2 linked regions of the Pontibacter akesuensis genome follow. The protein of the gene in region 1 interacts with the protein of each later gene in a pairwise test. Links are inferred from orthologs where the notes say so. Each region holds a gene or a part of one and is shown on either strand. Other genes may lie near its edges. The genes, in order: A0W33_RS06930 and A0W33_RS13275.

Region 1 (11,628 bases):
ACAGCAGGCGCAACAGGTGGCAATATACGCGCTATAACGCAAAAACGACAGCGCTCCCACGTGTCGGACACTTAAAATAAGGCTGTGCTAAACCAGAGAATAACCCCAGTACCCTATGAAACTTACTTTTACACTGCTATTCATACTTGTTGCAACCTTTTCCGGAAGTGCCCAGGCGCAGGAGCCGCTGCGCTTTAAGCTAAGCCAGAACATACCGGTTAGCACCCCCTCCGGGCAGCTGTCGGACCCCTGGAGCGGCGGGCTTAACACCCCGCAGTTCTCCTCTATCGACCTGAACAAAGACGGGCAGCAGGACCTGTTTATTTTCGATAGGCAGCTGCGCAAGGTGTATACCTGGCTGGCCGTGCAGCAGAACGGGAAGTGGGGCTACCAGTATGCGCCAGCTTACGAGGCCTTCTTCCCCGAAGACCTGAATTACTGGGTGCTGCTGCGCGACTACAACTGCGATGGGCTGCAGGATATTTTCACCAGTTCGCCGCTCGGCATCCGCGTGTTCCGCCAGGAGCAGGCGGCGCAGGGGCAGCTACAGTTTACCCTGACCACCGACGGCCTGCGCTACAATGCTCGTGACATAAACATGCAGATGGGCAGTGCCGATGTGCCTGCCATTTCAGATGTTGACGGCGACGGTGACCTGGACGTGCTGCTGACGGAGTTCTCGCAGGGGAATTACCTGGAGCTGTACCGCAACGTGCAGGTTGAGCAGGGGCTGGACTGCGGCACGCTGTCTTTTGTGCAGCAGTCAGACTGGTGGGGCGGCATTACCGAATGCAATGGCTGCAGCAACTTCAAGTATGGCGAATACTGCGACACGCGCGAAGGGGAAAGTATAGCCAAGCCTACGCACTCCGGCCACGAGGGCTCTTCTATCCTGCTGCTCGATCAGGATGCCGATGGCGACCAGGACCTGGTGCTGGGTGGGATGCAGTGTAACGACCTGGTGCTGATGGAAAATGTGGGAACCGCCTCCGACGCGCTTATGACAGGCTATGATGCCCGGTTTCCGGCCATCAAACCGGCAAATTTCAACCTCTACCCCGCTGCTTTTTATGAGGATGTGACTTTCGATGGCGTGCCTGATCTGCTGGTGGCGCCACAGGTAGACCATGATACCTGGAACATGGATTTCCAGCATTCAGTGTGGCTCTACCGCAACCAGGGTGCGAAAAACAATCCTGATTTCACATTTACGCAGGAGGATTTTTTGCAGGCGCAGATGATAGATGTAGGTGAGGGAGCCTATCCTGCCTTTGCCGATCTTGACGGCGACGGCGACCTGGATATGCTGGTGGGCAATCAGGGCGTTTTCCGCAGCAATACATACGGCGGTGCCATCAGCCATTACAGGAACACCGGTACGGCCACCGCGCCAGCCTTTGAACTGGTGACGCACGATTACCTGGCGCTGCACAGCAAGCAGGCCTTCCACATCAAGCCCGCCTTCACTGACATAAATGGCGACGGTGCCACAGACCTCATCCTAACGTTCAAAGGACTGCAGCAGGGCTCCACCCGCATCATGCTGCTGCAGAACCTCGCCAAGAGCGGCCAGCCTGCGGCCTACGATCTGGCTTACCTGCAGGTGCTGCTGCGTGTGGCCGACGGCGACAGCCCGGCCTTCGCCGACCTGGATGAAGACGGTGACCAGGATATACTGCTTGGTAAAGGCGGGGGCGGTCTGGCGTTTTACCGGAACACAGGGTCGGTTACATCACCCGTTTATACTTTGGAGAATAATACCAGCTTCCAAGGCTTGGAAGATGCTGTGTCGCGGCGCAGTTTGTCCCCCGCGATGTATGATATCGATGGCAATGGCACGCTGGATCTGCTGACGGTGGACGAAAGCGGGGAGATGCGCATTTTCCGAAACATCAAAGAAAGTATGAACGGCACTTTCACCGCCGAAGCAGAGGTGTTGGAGAATGAATTGACGCAGCAGTCGCAACCTACACGACTGGGGCGTGGCCTAAGTATAGCGGTGGCTCCTTTGGGTGGAGAGAATAAACCTTATGCCATACTTGGTACGCAGGGCGGCGGTTTATACTTGCTGCAGCAAACGGCGGGCCACCAGGCAGCCCCTGAGGCGGGAGAAGAACTGGTGCTGACCATTTACCCAAACCCACACGACCGCAGTCAGAATAGCGGTCCACTGCGCGTTGGAGCCTCAGAGCCGGTGCAACTGGAGATGTTTGACATGGTAGGCAAACTGGTCTACCGAAGCCAGGGTACGTATAGCCGCACGCACAGCCCCATGCTACAGCAACTGCAGGCGGGCATGTACGTTGTTCGTGCTGTTTCTGAAAGCGGCAAGCAGAAATCCCGGAAAATCATTTTGTACTGATGCAGGCTTTCCTGTACCTGAACCTTACAACGGAAAAAGCTTACGCGCAGCCCCTCGTAGACCAAGTGCGGCAGACATTCCCCGAGCTAGCCATACTTGACCTGGACGCGCAATCGGATGAGCTTTTGCAGCACTACGCCCTGCGCCTGCTTCGGGAGTCGGAACGAGCTGTGGTAAGTATAAAAGCCGATGAAACGACGGTAGATCTAACGGGTGCGATGCCGCTGCTGGAGGAGCTGTTTCAGGGAGGAACACAGCGGCTGGTCCTGTTGCTGGGGCAGCACGCCCGCCTGCAACGCATCTTCGCCGCCCGCCCGCATGTGGTGTTTCAGGTAGTGGAGGAGGGGGAGGTAGTGGAGGAGGTAAAAGGCTATTTTGAATAGTTGATACCCTCGCTGGCCCTTGGCTGGCGCAAGCCTTTAGATTTGTGTCCTATAATGATGTTGAGTTTGTAACTCGACTGGCTTGTAAAAACCATACTTGCTTGGCATCGGCAATACTTGCAGTGGCTATAGTTGATTAGCCACTGCTTTCGCATCTCCAACCGAGCTATCCTTACTAGCTGCCGCTCATCCTACAGCTCCCAAATACCAACTGTTGCACATCTTACTTTGGAGCGCTCACGGCCGCGGGGCCCCGTCCTTGGGCATCGCGCTGTGCAATTGAAGCTGCCACCGCTACGCTGCAGGCTGCCCTTGCGGGCACCGCATCAATTACAAGGCGCTCAACCCAAGGACTGGAAGCGGTTCAGATAGCCACTGCTGAAGGAGCTGGGACAGAGCTCCCTCCCCTGTTTTTAGGGGAGGGCTGGGGAGGGGTAAAGCGGACAGGTCGCGACCTGCCCGCGGAATACCGCCGGCTACATTGCCTATACTTTAGTATAAGCAATGTTGTAAATTCCCCTCTTCGGAGGGGCAGGGGTGGGTTCATCTAAATAGCCAAAACAGCAGCGCCTATACTTCGGCAAAACCAGCAACAGAATCCCCCCGCCCCTTGGGGAGAGGGTTGGGGTGAGGGGCTCACCCGTTCAAGCTAAACGCATCTGCATCCAGATGTGCCGGAAAAACCTCTCTGAAATCCTCCAGCTCTTTTTTACTTAACGTTAAGGTGTGAATTCCTTCTACCTCGGCCGTCTCCAGCAGGTGAAAACCTTTGGGATGGATGATGGCTGAGTCCCCGGCGTAGGGATGGTTGTTGCCATCGGTGCCTACGCGGTTCACACCGATCACGTAGGACAGATTCTCGATGGCGCGTGCCTGTAAGAGAGTACGCCAGGCCTGGTTGCGCACCTTCGGCCAATTGGCCACGTACAGCAGCAGATCATACCCGTTGTTCACATTTCGGCTCCACACCGGGAAGCGTAGATCGTAGCACACCAGCGGACAGATTTTCCAGCCGTTCAGCTCCACCAGCAGCCGCTCCCTGCCCGGCGCATAGGTATGGTGTTCCTTTGCCATCCGGAACAAGTGCTTTTTGTTGTAGGTCGCGTAGGTGCCATCCGGGCGCACCCAGTACAGGCGGTTGAAATACTGCTTCCCCTCCCGCACCATTACACTTCCAGTAACCACCGCCGCATGTTTTTTCGCCTCCTGTTGCATCCACGCCAGCGTTGTGCTGTCGGCTTCCTCCGCAAGACCCTCGGGCTGCATGCTGAAGCCGGTGGTGAACATTTCAGGCAGCACGATCAGGTCTGTTTTAGGAGCGGCTTCGGCCAGTTTGGTGGTGAACATTTGCCGGTTTGCGTCAGCGTCCTGCCAGTGCAGTTCAGTTTGTACAATGGTTACGCGTAAGTTCATAGCTCTGGAAATTCTGAATAAGGAATGATGAATTATAAGTGATTTCTAAGCTGGCTGCTTCAAGCAGTTATTACATAGCTAATAGCAACGGCTAGCTATACTTGCGCCAACCTCTCCCCGGCTGCCCGCAGAGTTTCCTCGCTCTTGGCAAAGCAGAGGCGCAGGAATTTATTGTCGGTTTTATCGTGGTAGAAGGCAGAAACAGGTATAGCGGCTACACCTGTATCGGTGGTCAATCGCCTAGCGAAATCCTGGTCAAATTCCGATGTGATGGCATCATACTTCACCAACTGGAAATAGGTGCCTGCCGATGGGGTAAATTCAAAGCGGGTGTTCCTGAGTTGGGCTGCAAAAAAATCACGCTTGGTCTGGTAGAAGTCCTGCAGCTCCAAGTAATGCGACGCCTCATCCATAAAATCGGCAATGGCCAGTTGCAGCGGCGTGGGTGAGCAGAAGGTGATAAACTGGTGCATCTTGCGAAGCTCGCTCGTAAGTAATGCGGGCGCCACGGCATAGCCTATTTTCCAGCCGGTGGTGTGATAGGTTTTCCCGAAAGAGGAAACCACAAAGCTGCGCTCCCTGAGCTGCGGGTGCTGCAGTACACTGTAATGCTGCTGCCCGTCAAACACCATGTGCTCATACACCTCATCACTCAATACCAGTATGTCGGTGCCGTCCAGCAGGTTTGCCAGCGTGTCCATATCCTGCTTCGTTATCACGGCACCGGTTGGGTTGTGCGGCGTGTTGATGATGATCAGGCGCGTGCGGGAAGAGATGCGGCGTTTCACCTGGTCCCAATCCACCGAAAAGTCGGGCAGGGCCAGCGGGACATAGATAGGCGAACCACCATTAAGCCGGATAACAGGCGCGTAGCTGTCGTAGCAGGGTTCCAGCAGTATAACCTCGTCATTTGGTTTCACCACGGCCGTAATGGCGGCATTCAAGGCCTCTGTGGCACCACTGGTTACCGTTACCTCTGTGTCAGCGTCGGGGCGGTAGCCGTATAGCCTCTCCGTTTTCTGACTGATCTTCTGGCGCAGCTGCGGCATACCGGCCATGGGCGCATACTGGTTAAAGCCTTCGTGCATATACTTGCTCACCAACTGCATGAGCGGCTCCGGGCAGTTGAAATCCGGGAAGCCCTGAGACAAATTAATGGCCTTGTGCTCGTTTGCCAGCGAGGTCATCACGGTGAAAATACTGGTACCGATATCGGGCAGCTTGCTGTTGGGGTAGTTGATCATTTCAGTTGAAGTGGCTTAAGGCGTTTAGCTAGCAACGGAAAACGAATATAGCTGTTTTTCTAAAGTATTTGCTGTACCAGCTGCCGGACATAAGGCACCGCATCCGCTTCAAACCAAGGGTGGCGGCGGAGCCAGAACTGGTTCAGGGGCGAGGGGTGCGGCATAGGCATGTACTGCGGCAGGTACTGGTGCCAATTGGTCACGGTTTCGGTCAGCGTGGCTTTTGCCTGATTTCCCAGAAAGTAATCCTGCGCATACTTGCCGATGAGCAGGGTGAGTTGGATGTTGGGTAACTGCGCAAGCAGCCGCTGGTGCCAGTGCTGCGTACACTCACGGCGGGGCGGCAGGTCGCCGCTTTTGCCCTTGCCGGGGTAGCAGAAGCCGATGGGTATGATGGCCACTTTGCTGGCATCGTAAAAGACTTCCGGCTCCAGGCCTAGCCAGTGCCGCAGGCGTTTGCCGCTCTGGTCGTTCCAGGGAATGCCGCTGGCGTGCACTTTGGTGCCGGGTGCCTGCCCCACAATCAGCAGTCTGGCGCTGGGGCTGGCTGCCAGCACCGGGCGCGGCCCCAGTGGCAAGTGCTCTTCGCACAAGCGGCAGGCGCGCACCTGCTCCAGTAAACTCTCCAATGCCTCCATCTATGCAAAATTACAAAGTATAGCCGGAAGTATAGTGCTGCTAAAAACATAACTGGTCGCTATGAGGCCACGCAGCAGGAGCAGTGGCTGTAAAGCTGGGGTTGAAGCCAATGCATTTGTGAGAATTGGGTGTAACGTATAACCGGCCGGAAAAAACGAAAGCCGGAATAGCCGGCTTTTATTAGAAATGCATACCTGCAAGCGGTATGGTTTAGTCTTCATAGTCTTGCCAGAAGCCATCGTAGTGGCGCGGTGGACGTTGGCGCGGGTGTGGCATGGTTGGGTCTTCTGCCCAGCGGTCTTCCACGCGCTGGTTGCTTGGGTCGAAGTGTACGTCGCGTTGGCGCCACAGCGGTTGCTTGTGGTGGTGCGGGCGATACTGGTTGCGGTGCTGCGGCTCATTCGGACGCCACTCCTCGTGGTGATATTTGCCTTCGCGCTCAAAGCGGCCTATATCGCGTGGCTGCCAGTCGTTCTGCTGGTGCAGGTTCAGTGGCGTGGTGGGCTCTCCCCAGCGGCTGCCTGAGTCGTTGAAATTATCATCCCGGTGCTGTTGGCGATTGTGGTGCTGCTGGTGCTCGCGGCGATGGCGCTGCTGCTCCCGGTGGTCCCGGTGCCGTGGGTCATGGTCGTGCTGTTCGTGCTGCTCGTGCTGCATAGTGTGTTCTTTAAATGGTTCTTGTATCTCCTGACAGGCGCTGGTATGTTAGGTGTACGCTGTGATTATCAAGAGGTTGATCCCTAAGATAGTCAGAAAAGCAAAAAAAAGCAAAGCCGGCCAGGAGCCAACTTTGCTTTTTGTAAGTAATACTAGTCTTTGTACGGCTTGTAAAACAGAATGATTTAGCGACGATAACGCTGGTTTCTGTTTATGTTATCATATTGATTGTCATGGCCGGAGTCGCTCTCGTCGGCCCAGCGCGGTCCGCCCTCCAAGCCTCTGTCGAAGTTGCGGTTGCGGTACGACTCGTAATCTCTCCGGTTGCTGTCGTTGTTGTACGATGCATTGCGGTTGCGGGAATGGTAGTCTCTGTCATCAGAATGCCAGATGTCGTTCCAGGTATCCTTCACCCGGTCCATAAAGCCCCGCTCGTCGTGCTGCTGGCGGTTGCCGTAGCGACGGTTGTCGTCGTCATCATCGTGCGTGTAGCGGTTTTCCCTGTACCAGTTGTGCGAGCCACTGCCATAGCGGGAGTCATCCTCCTTGTAGCGGCTTCCGGTAAAGGGGCCTTCGCGCCAAGGCTCATTTTCGTATTCACTGTTTTTTCTCTCCAGCGCACCGCCGGGAGTATGCGGCCTGCGCATGCTGTGGCTTTGGTCGTGCTGGTATTGGCTGTTGCCGCGGTCGCCGTGGTTTATGTAGGCGCGCTCGTTGCGATAGGCGCTGTCGGAGCGGCTGCCATAATGGTCGCTCAGGTGCGCGTTCTGGCCCTGGTTGTAGGAGCTGTTGCTGGCGCCGCCTCTGTTGTAGTTGTCGTTATCACGGTCCTGTGCGCCACGTGGGCTGGGGCCGGTATGGAAAAAGTTGCCCTCGCTCCAGCGCCGGTCATGGTCGTTGGCATAGCCGCCGCGGCTGTTGCTGTTTCGGTTGTGCTGCTGATCCTTTTGGTAAAGGCTGCGGCCTATGTCATGGTTCTCACTGTTGGAGTTTATTTCGTTGTTTGCCATAGCTTGTTTTAATTTTGGTGTCAATACAATTTAGATTCCACCGAAGGGTGGGCTTATATTTACGGCATTGCCATGGCTATAGTTAACAAGCGGTGCCGGCGGCAAAGAAAAAGGCACCTCTACGTGTAGAGGTGCCGCAGGCACAGATGGGGAAGCTGTATGCTAAAAATACGTGTTTGCGATCTCGCGCACATCCGCCTCGGTCAGGGGCTTGGAGTAATGCTGGCGCACATCGGGGAACTGCTTCAGCTTTTCAAGGTCGTAAAAGCTGGCCGAGGACGTAAGCATGAGCAGCACGGTCTTGTCTTTCTGCTCTTTCGGATAGTTCTGGTATTCCTCCAGAAACTCAAAACCATCCATTACCGACATTTTGATATCCACTAAAATAAGGTCCGGGTAGGGGTAGTCTTCGTTGCCGCCAAACGCGTGGCGGAGGTAGTTCAATGCTTCCTCACCGTTCGTCACCACCCGAATATCAGAGGCCAATTCCAGGCGCGTGAGCAGGCGATGATTCAGGTAATTCGTCGTTTCGTCGTCGTCGATCAGCAATATGGTGTTCAGGGACTTCATAGTTTACTCCAGTTATTGGCTTATGCTTTTTTACGTTTAAAGTACAGGTAAAAGGTAGTTCCCTTGTCCAGTTCACTTTCAATATGGATGTACCCCCCGTGGTTTGTCAGCAGCCTGTTTACAATGTATAAACCCAGCCCGGACCCCTCTACGTGGTTGTGGAAGCGCTTAAACATCTGGAACAGCTTGCTCTGTTGCTTGTTCAGGTCCAGCCCAAGGCCATTATCCTGTACCTGCAGTTCGATGTAGTTGTTGCGCACCAGCGAGCGCAGTTTGATTTCAGGGGCACGGTCGTGGGCGCGGTATTTCAACGCGTTTGTAATCAGGTTGTAGACCATGCTCTTCAGGCTGGCGCGTGTAAAGGGCACGGTGGGGGCCTCCGAAAAATCAAACTGTATGCTGGCGCCGCTGTGTCTGATGATTTCCTGCACGCTTACCAGCACGTCTTCGCATACTTCCTGCAGGTTTAGCTCCTCCAGGTTGCGCTCTTTTGTCTTCTGCACACGCACCACTTCGCCCAGGTCGTGTATGGTGGCATGCAGCTGCTTAAACGACTTGTTGAACAGCTCGATCATGTGTGGGGCATCGGCATCCTTGAACTCGGCGCTTTGGATGAGTTCCTCAAAAATACCCACCATATTCACAATCGGCAGCTTCAGGTCGTGCGATGCCGTGTACACAAAGCTATCCAAATCCTGGTTAATGCGCTCCAGTTCCAGGTTTTTCTCCACCAGTTCTTCTTCCGCCCGCTTGTGGTCTTCAATATCGGTGCAGGTGCCGAACCACTTTATGATGTTGCCCTGTTCGTCGCGCATGGGAACTCCCTGCCCTAAAAACCAGCGGTAGGTATCGTTGTTCCCGCTTCTGATGCGGTACTCGATTTCGAAAAAGTCGCCATGCTTCACCGAGAACCGCCAACGGTCCAGTGTGCGTTGCACATCATCCGGGTGCAGCACCTTGAGCCAGACGCCACGGCCCAAGCTATCTTTCTCGCTTAGGGAAGTATAATCGAACCAGCGTTTGTTCACGTAATCGGTTACGCCCTCGGGCGTTGCGGTCCACACCATCTGCGGAATAGACTCCGACAGGAACCGGAACTGCCGTTCTGATTCTTCTACCTGCTCCCGCAGCATTTTTTGGTCGTGGATGTCGGTGGCGGTTCCGAACCACTTCACAATCTGGCCGTCGGCGTTGCGCTGTGGCAGGGCCCGCGCCAGAAACCAGCGGTAATTTTCAGTATAGATATCGCGCAGGCGCAACTCGCGCTCATACTTCTCACCGGTTTTTATGGCACTTATCCAGTCGTCTATGGTAGCTTGCAGGTCATCGGGGTGCAGGGATGGGGCCCAGCCGAAACCGAGCGTCTCCTCTTCACTCATGCGGGTATAGTCATACCATTGCTGGTTAAAGAAATCGACATGTCCGTCAGGCTCGCCGCTCCACACAATGTGCGGGATAGACTCTGCCAAGAGCTTAAACTTGCTGTTGCTTTCCTCCAGGGCCAGCAACAGCTGCTTCTGCTCCTCAATGTCTGTGTGGGAGCCAACCCACATGGTTACCTGGCCCTCCGCGTTGCGGATCGGTACAGCGCGCACCAGGAACCACCGATAGACACCCTTGCTGGACCTGAACCTGTTTTCAAGCACCAGGTCCTGGCCTGTGCTGAGGGAGTTCAGCCACTGTTTGGTAGTCTCCTCCAGGTCTTCGGGGTGTATGAGCTTGCTCCAGCCCCAGTCCTGCATTATCTCAAAGGTGGAGCCGGTGTAGTCGTACCAGCGCTGGCTGTAGTAGTTGAGGTCGCCGTTGGGCAGGGCGGTCCAGGTCATGAGCGGGAGCGACTCCAGCAACTGCGTAGTATGCGACATGCTTTCTTGAAGCTGCTGCTGGGTGCGCTTTTGTATGGTGATGTCTATCATGGCGCCCACCATGCGCTGCGGCTCGCCCTGCTCGTCGCGCATCACAAAGCCCCGGTCCCGGACCAGTTTATAGGTGCCGTCGGCGCAGCGGAAGCTATATTCGCCTTCCCAACTGGTGCCGCCGCTGTTTATCACACTGTAAATGGATGCTTTCGTTGTTGCCAGGTCGTCCGGGTGAATGCGACTGGTCCAGGACACGACGGTGTCCTCAATGTCTTCCTCAGCGTACCCGAACAGGGTCTTGAAGCCCTCGTTCCACCAGATAGAATCGTCTTTCAGGTTCCAGTCCCAGATTACATCGTTGGTGGCCATGGCAATGCGCTGAAACCGCTGGTTCATGTCCAGTAGCTTCAGCTCATAGTCTTTCTGCCGGCCCACGTCCACCATCGTGCCTAGCAGGCGGACGGGCTTTTGCGTGGTGTCGTCATAAATAATATAGCCGTAGTCGATCAGGCTGGTGTAGGAGCCGTTAGCTTTGCGGTAGCGGTACTCGCCAACCCACAGCTTTTTCATGCTCCCTATTGCCGCCCTTATACTTTTCCGCACCCCCGGCAGATCCTCCGGATGCACGTGCTTGTCCCAGCTGTCCAGGGTAGCCTCCAAATCTTCGTCGCCGTAACCGAGAACATCTTTATATGTCTCACTCCAGGTCAGTTTATTTTCAAGCAGATTGGCCTCCCACACAATGCCACCGGCAGACTTGGCTACTACCCAGAGGCTGTTATGCGCCGCATTCACCTCCTGCTTCTTCATTACCTGAGCCGTGATGTCCTGCACTTCATGCACAATAAACTCCACCTCGCCTAAGCCATCAAGCACAGGCACGCTGCGCAAGGTCCAGTAGCGCTCCTCAAAGTTGCCATCGGGCGTTAAGATATCGTAGCGGATGGCATCGAGGGTGTGCGGGCTTTTCAGGGTTACCACCTGCTGCAGGGAATTACGGATCGCCTCCCTTGATTTCAGGTGTTCAATGTCAGGGTTCTCCGGAAAAGTGTCCAACAGGGAAGCGCCCACAATGTCCTTTACCAGCGTATGGGTTGCCTTTCTGTAATGCTCACTCACCTCCAGTATGATGGAGTCCGGAGACAGTACCAGGAAAGAGCCTGGCAGTGCCTTGAAAATATTTTTATAAGCTGGCTGAGCTAAGGTAGCAGGCATTCTTTTTTGTTTAGGGTAACTCTCTCCTGTGCAAATCGGGGCTAGTCAGAAGCAACCAACCTTACGGGTAAAACGGCAATCAGGACGATATCTTGTTCTGTAGCTCGGTTAGCTGCTTTTTCAGTTCGACCAGTTCTGTCACTTCTATGGCAGAAATTAACACGCCCTCCGCTTTGCCCTCGTCATCTAACAAAGGTTGGTATTTAAAGTTAAGATACGCCACGTCTTTTTGCCCTGCCTTGTGCCGGTCGTAGGCTATCTCATAAGCATCAATAG
Region 2 (11,535 bases), 1.5 Mb from region 1 along the record:
TCTCCCCGCTCATCGAGCTTGGGATAGTAGGTTTTCAGTGAAAAATGGTGAACACCAAACACACTGATAAAGATAAAAATAAGAATAGGCACTAGCAGTAGGAGACCTAACACTAGTGCCTTTAAAGGTTTCATTTATAAGATGTACTTAGTTGAAGTAGTTCGTTATGGATTCAAAGTAATAGCTGCCTTCCGAAAGAAGTGCTACCATGAGCCATATCAGCAATGCAAGCGGGATAATGATGGACCAGATCAGGCCCTTTGTCTCATGCTTTAAGTGCATGAACTCCGCCACAATGTAAAACGCCTTGAACAGGGTAAGTATAATAAAGATGGCGTTACGGGCTGTGCCAGCTTCCATGAAGAACGCAAACACGAACTCCAGCGCTGTTAAGCCTACAAGTATGCCAAATGTTTTCCAGATGGCTTTGGTCTGAGCCTTTGGTATTTCACCCTGGTGGTGAAGGTCGCTATCGGTAGTATGGTGTGCCATAATATAGGAATGTCTTTTTTTTCGCGTTCACGCCGCTAGTATTTTATACTTAGGCGGAATGGCTTTTGTTATGCCTCTAAATTAGATCAGGTAGAAGAACGTGAATACGAATACCCACACCAGGTCTACAAAGTGCCAGTAAAGGCCTACTTTCTCAACCATCTCATAATGGCCTCGCTTCTCATACACGCCAAACACGGTATTGAAGAAGATGAGTATCAACAGCACTACCCCAGAGAAAACGTGCGTGCCGTGGAAACCTGTAATAAAGAAGAACAAGTTTGCAAACAGCGGAGGCCCGTACTGGTTATAGGTCATGTTAGCCCCGAATATGCGTGAACCATCAGCCAATACCATACCCTCCTCAGTACCTGTTATAAAGTGAGCCCACTCCCATGCCTGGCAACCCAGGAAGATAGACCCGAAAAGGATAGTCCAAAGTAACCACTTCTGCACATCGTTCTTGTCCATGCGGTGGCCGGCCTCGACGGCAAGTACCATGGTTACGGAGGAAAGAATGAGGATCATGGTCATTAAGGCCACAAACGCCAATGGCAGGTCTACTCCATGAAAACCTGGGAAGGCATTGTATACTTTTTCAGGAATCGGCCACCACTGCGTGGAAAACACAAATGCATCCGGCTCACCGGTATAAGGCATATGGTTATGGCGTGATAATCCATAAACGGTTAGAAGAGCCCCAAAAGTAAACGCATCTGATAGCAGGAAAAACCACATCATGAGTTTACCATAGCTCGCTTTCAATGGCTCATTGCCACCATCCCATGTACCTGCGTTAGGCACTTCCAGCGGAGTTGAAGTAGACATAGTTTATTAAATGAAAAACGTGTTTAGTGATTTATTCTTAAGAAGATGTACAAATATAGCCAAAGTCCACCTAAAAAGTGCCAGTAAACGGTACACAAATGTATCCGCAGCATGTTCTTCGAATGGATTTTATAATTCAGGCTGCTGAAAAACACGATCAGCACAAAGATAAGCCCGGTTACCAGGTGAAACCCGTGCACGCCTGTAAGTACATACAGAAACGAGCCGGAAGGGTTGGCTCCTGATCCGCCAAAGAACACTTTGTTATCCACCAGTTCTGACCATCCATTGAGCTGCCCGATCAGAAAAGCGATGCCCAAACCGATCGTCAGCAGCAGCATCAGCTTCAGCATCTTCATGTTATCATTTCTTGCCGCGTTATGTGCCAGCTGCATCGTAACAGAGCTTAAAATGATAATGATGGTGTTGATCAGCAGAATAGAAGGCAGGTCGTACTCTAACCAGTTTCCCTCCTCCCGCCTTACGATGTATGCGCTGGTAAAAGCTGCAAACATCATGATTATACTTATAATAATCAACCACAGCGAAAACTTTAGTGGGTGCACCCCACCAGAGTTGTTATGGTTATCTATAGGAACATTAGCCATAGCTGAAATTTAAATTTTATCTAACACAAAGGCTATCTGCACAATGGGCAGATACAGGAAAGATCCAAACATGATGCTCATCGCCGCTTTTTTAGAGCAGGTGCGCATCAGGTAAAACGTCTGCGCCAGAAACAGCACACCACATATCACCGCAATCATGGCTGATGTTGTTCCCGTCATACCAAACTGCAACGGCAGCAGGCTTAGCGGTATCAGCACAAGCGTATAGCTCATAATCTGAATAGCTGTTTTCAGGTTTTTACCACCAGCCATTGGCAGCATCTTAAAACCAGCTTTCTTATAGTCATCATCCAGCACCCAGGCAATGGCCCAAAAGTGCGGGAACTGCCAGAAAAACTGTATCCCGAATAAAATGATTGCCTGTATATCGATGGAACCGGTAGCGGCCACCCACCCGATTAGTGGAGGCATTGCCCCTGGGATTGCGCCAACAAAAACGCAGATCGGGTTAATTTGCTTGAGTGGCGTATAGATGAAACCGTACAGGACAAGGGAAAGCAAAGAAAGCGCTGCCGCAAGTGGGTTAAAGTATAAAGCAAGCAAAGCAGCCCCCGATACACCCAGCAGCACACAGAACACCACGGCCTCCAGTACGCTTACCTGCCCGGTTGGCAAAGGTCGTTTGGCAGTGCGCTTCATCAGCTTATCCAGGTCCTTCTCTATGATCTGGTTGATGATGTTCGCGGATCCTGTTACCAACATGCCCCCCAGCATCACCAGCGCAATATCATACCACTTACTATTGGGATAACCAAGTATAAAACCAATGGCACTAGAAAAAGCAACAGTTAAGCTTAGCCTGAACTTCAGTAACTGGAAATATGCTGCTGCTTTATGCATCATAGCGTATGGCTGCAGTAGTATGTCTGACTTTTGTGAATACATTAGTTATGAACAACTGCCTGCGGTTTAAATGCCCTTTTAGAGGCATAATGGTAAACGATAATTAGCTGAAACTGCACGCCGAACAAAAGCGACCCGAATGTCAGGTGCAGAGGCTGTAATACCGGTGGTATGGCAAAATAGGCCATAATAATACCGATCACAATCTCGGCACCAAGCAGCACCAGCATCAGGTGCGTAAGCAGCGTTATCTGCCTGCTCATGATTTTGTACAAGTGGTAGGCGATGTATACATGCAGCGCCAAAACTACTATGGAAAAGGAACGATGGAAGTAGAAGTAATTTCCCAACTGATCAACCCACGTCTCCCGGCCTGCACCGTTCATCATAAACGAAACAAGGTCCACTTCTTCCCGCACCTGTGTTCCTACCAGAATCTGCCCAAAAGTAATAATGGCCAATACCCAAAGTAGTGCATTTACCTTAGAGGAGTAGTCAACGTTCTCAGCGATATCCTCTTTATAAGCTCTGGCAACCACGTACTGCAACATGGCTACTAAAACTAAGGCCAAGGCCATGTGTATCGTTACAACTACCGGCAACAAATTGGTAGATACCACAATAGAGCCTAACCAACCTTGAAAACCAACCATAACAAAACTGGCCAGTGACAGAAAAAATACTGTTTTATCGGTTCTTAGGTAAGGGATGGAATAGAGAACCTTCAGAAAGATGAAAATTCCTATTAACGCACCAACCAACCTGTTTATGTATTCAATCCAGGTCTTTGTGACATTGAACTCTGTTTCAATGTACTGGTTCGGATGCGAGAATATGGCAGCGGATACTTCTTCAAAACCTAGTTTGTCCAGGTAAGCAGCCAACTTCTCGTTTTTCTCTATTCGCTTCTGCTTGTAAACCTCCAGGTAATCTTCTGGTAATTGACTGACATCAGTCGGAGGAACCCAACTGCCGAAGCATTTAGGCCAGTCTGGGCATCCCATTCCTGAACCGGTGCTTCGTACGATTCCTCCGACTAATATCAGAAAGTATACAGCCAAGACTGTAAGTACTCCAATATTTCTAAATCTTTTGTTCTTAAAAGATTTTGTAGACATCAATGCGTCTTATTCAAAGTCCCTCTCGTGCGGCATGTTCGACGACTGCGTTTCAGAGAAAGGCACTGTTTGAGGTATATAATCTTCTACGGAACCTGGCTTGCTATAATCGTATGGCCAACGGTGAACTACCGGAAGTGCTCCAGGCCAGTTGCCGTGTCCAGGATTTACCGGGGTTGTCCACTCCAGCGTGTTAGAATGCCAAGGGTTTGCTGTTGCTCTGCGACCGCGAACAATGCTGTACACAAAGTTGAACAGGAAGATGAACTGTGCCGTGAAACCAAGTATGGCGGAAATACTGATGAACGTGTTCATATCCGTAAAGCCACTGAATACCTCGAATCCTGTCCAGTTGTAGTATCTTCTAGGGAAACCAGCGATACCGATGTAGTGCATTGGCATAAACACCAGGTATACCGAGATAAAGGTTAGCCAGAAGTGAACGAAGCCTAACTTCTCATCCATCATGCGGCCAAACATCTTAGGGAACCAGTGGTAAACTCCGGCAAACATACCAAAGAACGCCGCCGCACCCATTACCAGGTGGAAGTGCGCCACTACGAAGTAGGTATCGTGCAACTGAATATCCAATGCGGAGTTACCAAGTATGATACCTGTTAAACCACCAGAGATAAAGAGTGACACAAAACCAACCGCAAACATCATGGCAGATGTAAAACGGATGTTACCGCGCCACAGAGTAGCCAACCAGTTAAATACTTTTACCGCAGATGGTACCGCAATGATCAGCGTCAGGAACATGAACACTGATCCCAGGAACGGGTTCATACCCGATACGAACATGTGGTGCGCCCATACTACGAAGGAAAGAACCGAGATACCGAACAGGGAGCCAATCATCGCTCTGTAACCGAAGATCGGCTTGCGAGAGTTTGTTGTGATTACTTCTGATACAATACCGAATGCCGGCATGATAACGATGTATACTTCCGGGTGACCCAGGAACCAGAACAAGTGCTGGAACAGAATTGGGCTACCACCTGTGTTAGAAAGTGCCTGTCCGGCGATGTAAATGTCAGACAGGAAGAAGCTAGTACCGAAGCTACGGTCAAAGATCAGAAGCAAAGCGGCAGAGAACAACACAGGGAAAGCAAGCAGACCAAGTATAGCTGTGAAGAAGAACGCCCAGATAGTAAGCGGCATCTTCGTCATCGACATACCTTTTGTTCTAAGGTTGATTACAGTTGTGATATAGTTTACACCACCCAACAACTGAGACACAATAAACAGGGCCATTGCAATCAGCCAAAGCGTCATACCGTCCTGAGAACCTTGTATGGCTTCAGGCAGGGCGCTTAGCGGCGGATACACCGTCCAGCCACCTGCTGCAGGCCCTGTTTCCACAAATAAGGAAGAGAACAGGATGATGCTTGACAGGAAGAAGATCCAGAAAGAAAGCATGTTCATGAAACCAGAGGCCATGTCGCGTGCTCCCAACTGAAGTGGAATGAGGAAGTTACTGAAAGTACCGCTCAGACCAGCCGTAAGCACGAAGAATACCATGATGGTTCCGTGCATGGTTACCAGCGCCAGGTAAAACTCCGGGTTCAGCTTTCCGTTTTCAACCCAACCACCCAGGATTGGCTCCAGGAAAGTGAAAGTTGCCTCTGGCCAGCCCAACTGCAGGCGGAACAGGATGGAAAGGAATCCACCTAAGAATGCCCAGGCAATACCCATGATCAGGAATTGCTTTGCAATCGTCTTGTGGTCCTGGCTAAAGATGTACTTCTCTAAAAAATTTTGCTCGTGATGATGCTCATGCTCGTCGTGGGCAGGATGCACATCATGGTTGATGGTAATATCTGTACTAGACATAGACAATTGTAATTTAAAAGCTACAACTCAGTTTTTACTTCAGCCTTATCCGCAGCAGCAGACTCGGCTACTAACTGTGCAGGGGCTTTCTTAGAGAAGCCAGCCACTACATCGGGATTTTGCTCTGCAAACGATACTTGCTCGGCTAGCCACGCCTCATATTCCTCGGGCTCGTCTACCACCACCACAAAGCGCATCGCAAAGTGACCACGGCCACAAACTTCGGCACAGGCAAGCTCATAGTTGAATTCAGGATTGCCTGTCTCGTTACGCATCTCGTAAGTTGTCTTGGTAGGTACAAACCAGAACTTAGTAGGCATTCCCGGAACAGCATCCATCTTCAGACGGAAATGTGGCATGTACACGCTGTGGATTACATCCCGTGCTCTGATCTTCAGCAACACCGGCTTTCCTTTGGGCACGTGGATCTCACGTGGCATGAAGTCGTCCTGGGCATTAGGATCAGAGAAATCGATACCGAATTCGTTCACAGCTGTGATAAGAGGTGTTTTGGCTACGCCAAGCTCACCATCAGCACCCGGGTAGCGCACCATCCAGTTAAACTGCTTGCCCATTACTTCCACCACAATGGACTCCTCAGGAGAGGCACTGGTGATGTTGGTCCAGGTTTTCCAGCCACCAAATACAAGTAAGGCCATCACAACCGCAGGAATCATTGTCCAGATAATCTCCAGTTTGTTGTTGTGCGGGTAGTAGTAAGCTCTTTTATCATCCTTGTGCTGGTACTGGTAAGAGTACCAGAACAGCAGGATTTGCGTGATCACAAACACAACACCGATGATAATCATCGTCGTCCAGAACAAGCTGTCCGTCCACTCACCGTGTACAGATGCCAGTGGCGGGTTCATTTCATCCCAGTAGGCGATGAAAGACCAGATAAATCCAGCTCCACCCAACACCAGGAAAAGAATCATTAGCGTGCCGTTAACGCGATTACTAGTTTTTGTTGTACCCACAGCCCGCTCTGTAGACCCCCTGAAGATGGAGGCGAGCGTACCAATCCTGAAAAGCAGGAAAAGGATAACAAATAATAAAACGACGGATAAACCTATGGCGATCGAAATCATTATATAACGCTTTTAGTATAATCTCTAAACATGATGGTGAACACTCTCCTCGAGGAACGGATGGTTTACCGGTACCAGAGAAGCCTTTGATAAACCTCTTGCGAATATGAACAGGAAGAGTCCCAGGAAAGCCAGTGCTGTGCCCAGTTCTATCAGACCAAATCCTGCTTCCGTACGAAGCGTTCCTGGCATCATCATCAGGTAAAAGTCTAACCAATGGCCGATCAGGATGGCAATTGTCACAATCTTCAGCATAATCATCTGGCGCTTTGCATCTCTTGTCATTAGAACAAGGAAAGGGAAGGCAAAGTTTATAATCAGGTTAGTAAAAAAGATCCATGTGTAATGGCCGTTATTACCCCCTAATCTCTCGATGTAGTAGATAACTTCCTCTGGAATGTTTGCATACCAGTAAAGCAAAAACTGCGAGAACCAGATGTAGGTCCAGAAGATGGAGAATGCGAAAACAAACTTTCCTAAATCGTGCAGGTGGTTTGAGTTTACCAGTCTTAGATAGCCGTTCTGCTTCAGGATGATTACGGTTAGTGTGATGGCAGCAAGACCGGCAATAAACCAACTCGCAAACACATACCAGCCAAACATCGTGGAGAACCAGTGCGTGTCAATCGACAGTACCCAGTCCCATGCTGATGTAGAAGAAGTAATACCGAAAACTACTAGGAACATGGCCGAAATACGGATGCTCTTGTGGTAATAGCTTGTTCCACCGTGAAGATCCTCATCAATGGAGTTCTTACGTAGCCAGTTAAAGAAGAAAATCCACAGGGCGAAGTATACGATCATTCTGATCAGGAAGAACCAGAAGTTCAGGTAGCCTGATTTACCAGCTATGATGGGGTCATAACGCGGGTCGTTTATATCGTACAGGTATTCGTGTGTCCAATGGAAAATATCGTGGTTGCCAAAAAGGAACGTAATCAGCATCAGGATACCACCAACCGGAAGGAAATAACCCAGTGCTTCGGGTATGCGCTTAATTAAAACGGACCAGCCGGCGTAGGCCACATACTGGAACGTCACGAAGAACACGCCTATCAAGGCGATGCCTGTAAAGTATACGTTGTTAAGCCAAAGGTTCATGAACAAGCGTTTTGTCCAGGAAACAGGTTCGTGAGCCGCCGCCGCAGCAGCGTCGCCATGTCCTGCAGCAGCCTCGTGGTGCTCCGCTCCTCCGCCTAAGGCTGATAAAATGATGCCTACTATAAGTAAAACTACACCTATAGCTATCATTAAGAAAAACTTGTTATTCGTTTTTCTGGAAATGATGAGTCTTTCTTCTGTCATTATCCTTATAAATTTTGCCTTAGACTTAGTTTTTAGGAGTTTCTCTTGTTGGAGTGTCTTCTGGTGTACCCGTTACCGGGTTATCAGTGATTGTCTCACCACCTGCTTCCTCTTCCACTTCTTCCTCCACTGCAGCGCCTACTTCGCCTTTCTGCAATTGCTGCACGTACATCACAATCTTCCAACGTTCTGTCGGGTTCACCTGTGAGCCGTGTGGCATCATGCGGCCTCTACCGTATGTAATCACGTGGTAAATATGGCCAGCAGGAAGTTCTGCTACTCGTCCGGCTGTATAAGAAGGAACGCCTTTGAATTTAATGCCTACCAATCCCTGTCCATCGCCCTGTTCTCCGTGGCAAGGTGCGCAGAAACGGCTATAAAGCACTTGGCCTTCTGCCAGGTTCAATTCGGTTCTCTTCAGCGGGTTTGCCAGTTCCACGCCTGCAACCTCTGCTGTGTCCACAGAAAGGTACAGGTTATAACCTTGCATGCCACGAGGCACGGTACCCTTTGCTGGCTCACGCATGTTCATGCCGGCCGGGTTGAACTTGTTTTCTTTTATCTGAGAGTAAGGATCCAGTGGAACGGAATGGTACATGTCTGGGGCATACTCATACCCTGGATTACTTTTGTCGCCGCAGGCAAACAGCACTGCAGATGAGAAAAATAGAGCAGAGGCTTTTAAACCTAGTGTCTTGTATCTTTTCATTATTTTACTACCTCCTTCTCATTAACCTCAATGGCCCCGGTAGAGCGCAGCAGGTTGTTAAGGGCTGACATATCTGTTACTCCTTCTTTCACTTCAATGGCCATCACAAACTTATCATCAGTTGAGCGCTTATCGAACACGTTCACGCGCAGCGAAGGCCGAATGTTGGTGACAATGAAGAAGGTGATTACCATGCTGAATGCAGCGAATAAAACGGTAAGCTCAAATGTTACCGGGATAAAAGACGGTAACGCGATGTGGGGTTTACCACCAATGATCATTGGCCAGTCAAAGCCCAGCATCCAGATCTGCATCCAGAGCGCAAACGACATACCGGTCAATCCACCCAGGAAGGCTACGATTGGCAGCCTCGAGCGCTTGATGCCTAATACATCATCGATTCCGTGAACAGGATATGGTGAGAACACTTCGTATATCTTAGTGCCGGCAGCGCGCATGTTTTCGATGGCTGTCAGCAGCACATCTTCATCATCATAAATTCCTAGAACAAACTTCTTATTCATTGTGATGTGTATTAGTGTTCAAATTCTTATCAGTGCCGTGCATAGTGTTGTGCGGTGTGTGCACCACACCAGACGAAGACTTCAGGATAGCCTTCACCTCTGCCATGTTGACAACCGGGAAAAACTTAGCAAACAGCAGGAAGAGTGTAAAGAACAATCCGATCGTTCCCACATAAACGCCCACGTCAACCCATGATGGGTAGAACATGGCCCAGGAAGACGGAAGGTAATCGCGGTGCAGGGAAGTCACGATGATCACAAATCGCTCAAACCACATACCGATGTTCACGAAGATGGAGATGATGAAGGTAGCTGTTAAACTTCTTCTGATTTTGCGGAACCAGAAAAGCTGTGGCGTAATTACGTTACACGTCATCATCGACCAGTAAGCCCACCAGTAAGGACCCGTAGCCCGGTTAATGAAGGCATACTGCTCATACTCTACCTGAGAGTACCAGGCAATGAAGAATTCTGTAGTATAAGCAACACCCACGATAGAACCAGTCAGGATAATTACCTTGTTCATCGATTCCACGTGCTCCAGCGTGATGTAATCTTCCAGTTTGAAGGTCTTGCGCGTGATGATCATCAGTGTCAATACCATGGCGAAACCAGAGAAGATCGCACCAGCCACAAAGTATGGCGGGAAGATAGTGGTGTGCCAGCCCGGTATAACCGAGGTTGCAAAGTCCATGGATACAATAGTGTGTACTGAAAGTACCAGTGGAGTAGCCACACCTGCAAGTATAAGCGAAACTGTCTCGTAACGCGACCATGCTTTGGCAGAACCTGTCCAGTTCATAGAAAGTACGGCATAAGCTCTTCTTGCTATCGGACCGGTTGCTCTGTCGCGGATGGTGGCAAAGTCAGGAATCAGACCGATGTACCAGAAAACAAGAGATACAGAGAAGTAAGTTGAAATCGCGAATACGTCCCAGAGAAGTGGGGAGTTGAAGTTAACCCAAAGTGAACCGAATGTGTTTGGCAGCGGTAGTACCCAGTAAGCCAGCCAGGGGCGGCCCATGTGCAGTACCGGGAACATCGCCGCGCAAATTACGGCGAAGATAGTCATCGCCTCGGCTGCACGGTTGATGGAAGTTCTCCACTTCTGACGGAACAGCAATAGAATGGCAGAGATCAGCGTACCGGCGTGGCCGATACCTACCCACCACACGAAGTTTGTGATGTCCCATGCCCAACCTACAGTCTTATTCAGTCCCCATTCTCCGATACCATAGAAAAGTGTACGGTAAACAGAGTAAATAAATATGGCCAAACCTACCAGTGCAACAGCCAGCGCCGCTGCCCAACGTGCGTTGGGCTTGGCTTCTACCTGTCTGCAGACATCTTCCGTGATGTCGTGGTATGTTTTCCCCCCGGTTACAAGAGGCTCTCTTATCGGAGATACATGCTGCATAACGCTCTCGAAGTTATATTTTAAGCTAAGTTTCTAATTTTTGTCAGGTATGTTACGTTTGGCTGCGTGTTCAATTCCTCCAGCACGTGGAAAGCACGCTCTCCCTGCTGACGGGCCAGAATCTTTGATACGCGGCTTTCCGGATCTAACATATCTCCGAATACAATTGCCTCTGTAGGGCAAGACTGAGCACAGGCCGTTACGATTTCTCCGTCCTTTGGTCTTCTATTCTCACGCTTAGCCTCCAGTTTGCCTAGCTGCACACGCTGCACACAGAAGGAGCATTTCTCCATCACACCACGCGAACGAACGGTTACATCTGGGTTCAACACCATCTTGCCCAAGTCGTTGTTCATTGGCTGGTTTACATCGAACTTGTCGTTGTTCGCATAAGCAAACCAGTTAAAGCGACGCACCTTATATGGACAGTTGTTAGCGCAGTAGCGTGTACCAACGCAACGATTGTAAACCATCTGGTTGATACCCTCCGAGCTGTGCATGGTAGCGGCTACCGGACACACTGTCTCGCATGGTGCGTGGTTACAGTGCTGACAAAGCATTGGCTGGAATACAACCGATGGGTTTTCAGCAGGATCCTCCATCGTGGCGTAATCCTTCTCCTCGTGCTCAACCGAGCTATAGTACCTGTCGATACGCATCCAGTGCATTTCGCGTCGGTTCAGCACTTCTGCCTTACCTACTACAGGTATGTTGTTCTCCACGTTACAGCTCATGGTACAAGCACC

Evidence for each region.
Region 2: the proteins of A0W33_RS06930 (region 1) and A0W33_RS13275 interact in binary tests that used the Escherichia coli proteins (3 or more experiments, as listed by UniProt). The link is inferred for Pontibacter akesuensis from one-to-one orthologs.

Annotation. Positions count from the first base shown.
Region 1 is NZ_CP014766.1:1,642,249-1,653,876, reverse strand. The notes cover bases 3,329-6,298. They hold A0W33_RS06930 (methionine aminotransferase), read right to left. Parts: upstream 5,403-6,298; coding sequence 4,254-5,402; downstream 3,329-4,253. Other genes in these bases: A0W33_RS06920 (hypothetical protein), read right to left, coding at 6,252-6,298; A0W33_RS06925 (uracil-DNA glycosylase family protein), read right to left, coding at 5,462-6,040; A0W33_RS06935 (amidohydrolase), read right to left, coding at 3,382-4,158. Also shown: A0W33_RS06945 (T9SS type A sorting domain-containing protein), read left to right, coding at 116-2,362; A0W33_RS06940 (hypothetical protein), read left to right, coding at 2,362-2,745; more of A0W33_RS06920, read right to left, coding at 6,299-6,698; A0W33_RS06915 (hypothetical protein), read right to left, coding at 6,884-7,708; A0W33_RS06910 (response regulator), read right to left, coding at 7,871-8,278; A0W33_RS06905 (PAS domain-containing protein), read right to left, coding at 8,299-11,352; A0W33_RS06900 (PAS domain-containing protein), read right to left, coding at 11,432-11,628. UniProt on the Escherichia coli protein: Shows aminotransferase activity with methionine and histidine as substrates, and to a lesser extent also with phenylalanine.
Region 2 is NZ_CP014766.1:3,118,174-3,129,708, reverse strand. What follows is about bases 3,334-6,210. They hold A0W33_RS13275 (cytochrome c oxidase subunit I), read right to left. Parts: upstream 5,747-6,210; coding sequence 3,920-5,746; downstream 3,334-3,919. Other genes in these bases: A0W33_RS13270 (cytochrome c oxidase subunit II), read right to left, coding at 5,767-6,210; A0W33_RS13280 (COX15/CtaA family protein), read right to left, coding at 3,334-3,910. Also shown: A0W33_RS13305 (SCO family protein), read right to left, coding at 1-92; A0W33_RS13300 (cytochrome C oxidase subunit IV family protein), read right to left, coding at 148-492; A0W33_RS13295 (cytochrome c oxidase subunit 3), read right to left, coding at 574-1,320; A0W33_RS13290 (cytochrome c oxidase subunit 3), read right to left, coding at 1,344-1,928; cyoE (heme o synthase), read right to left, coding at 1,938-2,789; more of A0W33_RS13280, read right to left, coding at 2,834-3,333; more of A0W33_RS13270, read right to left, coding at 6,211-6,834; A0W33_RS13265 (quinol:cytochrome C oxidoreductase), read right to left, coding at 6,859-8,139; A0W33_RS13260 (c-type cytochrome), read right to left, coding at 8,165-8,848; A0W33_RS13255 (DUF3341 domain-containing protein), read right to left, coding at 8,848-9,372; nrfD (NrfD/PsrC family molybdoenzyme membrane anchor subunit), read right to left, coding at 9,365-10,789; A0W33_RS13245 (TAT-variant-translocated molybdopterin oxidoreductase), read right to left, coding at 10,810-11,535. UniProt on the Escherichia coli protein: Cytochrome bo(3) ubiquinol oxidase is the terminal enzyme in the aerobic respiratory chain of E.coli that predominates when cells are grown at high aeration.